2 regions of the Mesorhizobium sp. M0816 genome follow, and region 2 is predicted to be linked to the other one. Evidence: riboswitches for the same ligand, from Rfam matches in the RefSeq annotation. Region 2 holds a riboswitch; the other holds the start of a gene.
What was found. A riboswitch is a leader RNA that binds a small molecule or an ion and turns the genes downstream of it on or off. The one in region 2 is predicted to bind S-adenosylmethionine.

Region 1 (3,203 bases), on a different contig from region 2:
CGCCAGAATTCCGAGAGCTTTTCCAGTGCTGCGGGATCGGTACCGGGCAGAGGCGTGAAAATGCACCAGCGGTTCTCGAACAGTTCGGCAAAACCGGCGTCCGGTCCCGATTTTTCGGTGCCGGCCAAAGGATGGCCGGGGATGAAGTGCACGCCATCAGGCACATGCGGCTGCATCTGCGCGATCACCGATGCCTTGGTCGAGCCGACATCGGTGAGGATGGCGCCCTTCTTCAGCGCCGGCGCGATCTCCGCGGCGACCGTGCCTGAAGAGCCGACCGGCACCGAAACGATAACCAGATCAGCATCGCGAACCGCCTCTTTCGCATCCGTCGTATAGGTGTCGCCAAGGCCGAGTTGGCTCGCCCGTGCCAGCGTCGCGTCGCTGCGCGTCGAAATCGCGACTTGGCCGGCGAGTCCCTCGCGGCGGATGACGCGGGCCAGCGACGAGCCGATCAGGCCGATGCCGACCAGCGCGATCTTTTCGAACATCGGTGAGGTCATGGTGTTCTAGCTTTTCAGGAATGTCGCGAGTGCTGCGACAACGCCGCGATTGGCCTCTTCGGTGCCGATGCTCATGCGCAGCGCGTTCGGAAAACCGTAGCCGGAAACGCGCCGCAATATGTAGCCGCGCGCACTGAGGTAGTCGTCGGCGGCCGCCGCCGAATGCTTTTTGTCCTCGGGAAAGTGGATGAGGATGAAATTGCCGACGCTCGGCGTCACCCGCAGCCCGAGCCCGCTTAATTGCTCGCTCAGCCAGGCCAGCCAGGTCTCGTTGTGCGCGACGCTGCGTTCGATGTGGGCACGGTCGCGGATCGCCGCGATGCCGGCCTCGATTGCCGTCGCATTGACGTTGAAGGGTCCCCGCACGCGGTTGATCGCGTCGATGACGTGCATTGGCGCATACATCCAGCCGATCCGCGCCCCGCCCAGGCCCAATTTGGAGAAAGTGCGGGTCATGACCACGTTTTCCGCGCTGCCCACCAACTCGACGCCGGCTTCATAATCGTTGCGCCGGACATATTCGGCGTAAGCTGCATCCAGCACCAGAAGCACGTTTCGCGGCAGGCCGGCATGCAGGCGGCGGACCTCCTGGAACGGCACGTAGGTGCCGGTTGGATTGTTTGGATTGGCAAGGAAGATGATCCGGGTAGCCGGCGTCACCGCGGCGAGGATCGCATCGATATCGGCGCGTTCATCGGTCTCCTTGACCGTCACCGGGACGGCACCGGCCGACTGTATGTAGATCTTGTAGACCATGAAGCCGTGTTCGGTGATGATGGCTTCGTCGCCGGGCGCGAGGTAGGTCTGCGCCAGCAGGCCCAGAATCTCGTCGGAGCCGTTGGAGCAGACGATGTTCGCCGGGTTGAGCCCGTGCACCTCGGCGATCGCTTCCCTCAGGCGCCTGGCGCTGCCGTCGGGATAGACCGCGAGCTTGTCGGCGACCGCGCGCGCGGCCTCTATCGCCTTTGGCGAAGGACCGAGCGGGTTCTCGTTCGCCGACAATTTATGGACCTTGGCGACACCTTCAGGCGCCGCGCTCTTGCCGGGCACATAGGCTTCGATGTCCATGATGCCGGCGCGGGGCCTTGGACGTGTCTGATCCGGTGTCTGGCTCATTTCATGAAATCCGTCGAGAGTGCCTCCATCCGGAAGCCGCAGCGGAAATACAAGCCGTGGCCCGGAATGTCGAGGGGCCGGCAATTCGGGATCAAGAACTTGCCGTTGACGAAGCCATGCGCGAGTCATAGAAGAACGGCTACAGTTCCGTGGTGATTTGGCCGGTCGGCTTGCAGCCACGTTAAACAACTTGCTAAAGGGCCGTTTGCATCTTGTAACCGGCTTTGCGAAGGCATGGCCGGTTTTTTGTTGCCCAGACCGGTGGACAACTGAAGGCCGGGCAAGGAGATGTGATGGTCGCTTTGCGCGCGCGAAAAACCAACAACGAGGCCGACCAGCCGTCGAGCCCGGTGTTGCGTTTCGGCGCCGACAAGCCGCTCAAGCTCGACGCCGGCACGCTGCTGTCGCCGTTCCAGATCGCCTACCAGACCTATGGCACGCTCAACGACGCGCGCTCCAACGCCATCCTCGTCTGCCATGCGCTGACCGGCGACCAGCATGTCGCCAACACCAATCCGGTGACCGGCAAGCCGGGCTGGTGGGAAGTGCTGATCGGTCCCGGCAAGATCATCGATACCGACCGTTTCTTCGTCATCTCGTCAAACGTCATCGGCGGCTGTCTCGGCTCCACCGGCCCCGCCTCGACCAATCCCGCCACCGCCAAGCCCTACGGGCTCGACCTGCCGATCATCACCATCCGCGACATGGTGCGGGCGCAGCTGATGCTGGTCGAGCATTTCGGCATCGAACAGCTGTTCAGCGTGCTTGGCGGCTCGATGGGCGGCATGCAGGTGCTGCAATGGGCCTCCAGCTATCCGGAGCGCGTCTTCTCGGCGCTGCCGATCGCCACCGGCGCCCGCCATTCCTCGCAGAACATCGCTTTCCACGAGGTCGGCAGGCAGGCGGTGATGGCCGACCCGGACTGGCATGGCGGCAAGTATTTCGAGCACAGCAAGCGGCCGGAAAAGGGGCTGGCGGTGGCGCGCATGGCCGCCCACATCACCTATCTGTCGGAAGCAGCGCTGCACCGCAAGTTCGGCCGCAACCTGCAGGACCGCGAAGCCCTGACCTTTGGTTTCGATGCCGACTTCCAGATCGAGAGCTATCTGCGCCATCAGGGCATGACCTTCGTCGATCGCTTCGATGCCAACTCCTATCTCTACATGACCCGGGCGATGGACTATTTCGATCTCGCCGCCGACCATGGCGGCCGGTTGGCCGATGCCTTCGCCGGCACCAAGACGCGCTTCTGCCTGGTTTCGTTCACCAGCGACTGGCTGTTCCCGACCGAGGAGAGCCGCTCGGTCGTGCACGCGCTGAACGCGGCCGGCGCTTCGGTCTCGTTCGTCGAGATCGAGACCGACCGCGGCCACGACGCCTTCCTGCTCGACGAACCGGAACTGTTCGCCGCCATCAAGGGCTTCATCGCCTCGGCCGCGCGGGCGAGAGGGCTCGGCGCATGACCCCGAAAAGTTGCGGATTGTTCGGATCAGGACCATGTGCCAGGCATCAGCGCATGACCCCGAAAAGTTGCAGGCTTTTCGGATCAGGGTCATGCGTCAGGCAAGAGGCGAACGCATGAGC
Region 2 (3,203 bases):
TGAACGGCCTGCGGATTGGCACTGTGTTCGTAAGTTTAGTCCTGTTCCTCGCCTATTTCTCCCCAGCGGCTTACAGCGCCGGACAATGCAGCGCAAAATCCTATCGCGAGGCCCGGATGTCGATGACTAACCGGCTTCTGGCCACCGGCTATTCGAAATCGCAAGTGAGCTTTCTGATGCGCAACGCGGATCGCATGACGTCCGCACTCCGCGCTGACAGACTGAACGACAATGGCAGAGCCTGCGGTGTCGACTCCGCCAGAGCCCATGTGCTGGGATGTATCGACAAGCAGTTGTTCCCCTTGCAGTCCAGCTCAAGCGCCTCACTTGACGACGAGAAGCAAACCAGAGGATTTTGGGGGAAGAAGCGATTGGCAGTGCGAGAACTGCTCTTTATCGGTCAGTTTCATGGCTGCCTTGGCGCCGCGAAAGAATATCTGTTTCGCGGCTGACGGAATTGCGAACAAGCTCAGCGCGCGGCGCGGAAATGCTTGGACAATTTCAGACCCTGCGCCTGATAGTTCGAGCCTAGATCTGTGCCGTAGAGCGCCCGCGGCCGTTTCAGCATGTGCTCGTAGACCAACCGTCCAACGATCTGGCCGTGATCGAGGATGAACGGCACTTCGTGGCTACGCACCTCGAGCACCGCCCGGCTGCCGGTGCCGCCCGACGCCGAATGGCCGAAACCCGGATCGAAGAAGCCGGCATAGTGGACGCGGAATTCGCCGACCAGCGGGTCGAAAGGCGTCATTTCGGCGGCGTAGAGTGGCGGCACATGCACCGCCTCGCGCGACACCAGAATATAGAATTCGTCCGGATCGAGCACCAGCTCGCCGGCACCGCTCTTGTAGAGCGGCTCCCAGAAATCGACCACATCCTGCGCGGCGCGCTTGTCGACGTCGACCAGGCCGGTGTGGTGCTTGCCGCGATAGCCGACCAGCCCGTCCTTGTCGCCGTCGAGATCGATCGACAGCGCGATGCCGCCGCCTGAGATGTTGGGCGGTTCGGTGGCGACCAGCATCTCGGCGCGGTGCAACTCGTGCAGCTCGCTTTCCGACAAGAGCGCATTGCCGGTGCGGAACCTGATCTGCGACAGCCGCGAGCCGGTCCGCACGACGATCGGGAAAGTGCGCGGGCTGACCTCCAGATAGAGCGGGCCTTCATAGCCGGCGGCGATCTTGTCGAACTCGTGGCCACGGTCGGTCATTACCCGGGTGAAGATATCGAGCCGTCCGGTCGAGCTTTTCGGGTTGGCGGAGGCGGAAATATGGGCGGGCAGCGCCAGGTTTTCGAGCAGCGGCACGATGTAGACGCAGCCGGTTTCCAGCACGGCACCTTCGGCGAGGTTGATCTCGTGCAGCTTCAGCCGGTCGAGCTTGTCGACAACCCTGTGGTCCGGGCCGGGCAAGAAGGAAGCGCGCACCCGCCAGGCCTTGTCGCCGAGCCTGAGGTCAAGGCTGGCCGGCTGGATCTGATCGGCATCGAGCGTGCGCGGCGATTTCAGCGCGCCCGTCTGGAACAGCGCGGAAATATCCTGATCGGGAAGAATGCCTGTCTGCCGCAAGGGTCTGGCTCCGTTCGAACGCCGGGCGAGGTCTTGTTCTGTCGCAGGACGCCTTTGGCACCTGCTTGGTACAACCCTCTTAATCATGCCGGCAATTGACGCAAGCGTGGCGCGGGTCTAAAGCTCGTTATCCCGTGGTGATTTGGCCGGTCGGCTTGCAGCCACGTTAAACAAGTCGCTAAAGGACCGTCGGGCCGCAAGGCCATATGGACCGGTTGCGACTTTCGCGACCGGTTTTTTGTTGTTTGGACCAATTTTGGTGTTTGGATGGAATGATGACCAAGAAGCGCGACTGGAAGCCTCAGACCGCACTCGTGCATGCCGGGACGCTGCGTTCCGGCTTCGGCGAGACCTCCGAGGCGATGTATCTCACCCAAGGCTATGTCTACGAGACGGCGCAAGCGGCGGAGGCTCGCTTCAAGGGCGAGGAGCCGGGCTTCATCTATTCGCGCTATGCCAATCCGACGGTCGACATGTTTGAGAAACGCATGTGCGCGCTGGAAGGAGCCGAGGACGCGCGCGCCACGGCATCCGGCATGGCGGCGGTGACGGCAGCACTGCTGTGCAGCGCCAAGGCGGGCGACCATATCGTGGCGGCGCGCGCGCTGTTCGGCTCCTGCCGCTGGGTGGTCGAGACGCTGGCGCCGAAATACGGCATTGAGGCAACGCTGGTCGACGGCACCGACATCGCCAATTGGGAAAAGGCGGTCAAGCCCAACACCAAACTGTTTTTCCTGGAAAGCCCTACCAATCCAACGCTGGAGGTAGTCGACATTGCCGCCGTCGCGGCACTTGCCAATTCGATCGGCGCCAGGCTGATCGTCGACAATGTCTTCGCTACGCCCTTGCAGCAGAAACCCCTGCAGCTTGGCGCCCACATCGTCGTCTATTCGGCCACGAAGCATATTGACGGCCAGGGGCGCTGTCTTGGCGGCATCGTTCTGTCGGACAAGAAATGGATCGACGAGAACCTGCATGACTATTTCCGCCACACCGGCCCAAGCCTCTCGCCCTTCAATGCCTGGACGCTGCTGAAAGGCCTGGAGACGCTGCCGCTACGCGTACGCCAGCAGACGGAAAGTGCCGGCCGCATCGCGGATTTCCTGGCCGAGCGCCCGCAAATCGCCCGCGTCATCTATCCCGGCCGCGCCGACCACCCGCAAGCGGCCGTGGTCCAGAAGCAGATGTCGGGCGGCTCGACGCTGATTTGCCTCGATGTGAAGGGCGGCAAGCAGGCGGCCTTTGCCTTCCAGAACGCACTCGAGGTCGTGCTGATTTCCAACAATCTCGGCGACGCCAAGAGCCTGATCACCCATCCGGCGACGACGACGCACAAGAACTTGACCGATGAGGCCCGCGCCGAGCTCGGCATCGGACCGGGAACGCTCAGGCTGTCAGTTGGCCTTGAGGACGCCGACGACCTGCTCGAAGACATCGAGCAGGCACTGAGAGTTGCCGGATAAGGGCTGGCCGAATAGAGGCGAGCGGGGACGCGCCGATCAGGCGCCGGACGGGGTCTCTTCCAGCTCTGCGACGGCCTTGGTCTGGATAGTCATCACATTGCCGCGCCAGTCGACGGCGCCGCTCAGCCATCCGCGCGCCCAAATGGCGGGAAGCATCAGGTCTCGCGCCATCATCG

Region 1: it holds a riboswitch for S-adenosylmethionine, as region 2 does, so the genes downstream of both, metX (homoserine O-acetyltransferase MetX) here and NKI17_RS02560 (O-succinylhomoserine sulfhydrylase) in region 2, are expected to answer to the same signal.

What each region holds. Positions count from the first base shown of each region.
Region 1 is NZ_JAMYOT010000016.1:85,195-88,397, forward strand. It holds gene NKI17_RS23545 (prephenate/arogenate dehydrogenase family protein) at 1-503, opposite strand, end outside; gene hisC (histidinol-phosphate transaminase) at 510-1,619, opposite strand; SAM riboswitch at 1,759-1,836, shown strand; gene metX (homoserine O-acetyltransferase MetX) at 1,913-3,082, shown strand; gene metW (methionine biosynthesis protein MetW) at 3,198-3,203, shown strand, end outside.
Region 2 is NZ_JAMYOT010000002.1:67,348-70,550, forward strand. It holds gene NKI17_RS02550 (hypothetical protein) at 1-452, shown strand, start outside; gene NKI17_RS02555 (2'-deoxycytidine 5'-triphosphate deaminase) at 470-1,564, opposite strand; SAM riboswitch at 1,689-1,766, shown strand; gene NKI17_RS02560 (O-succinylhomoserine sulfhydrylase) at 1,837-3,027, shown strand; gene NKI17_RS02565 (glycosyltransferase) at 3,064-3,203, opposite strand, start outside.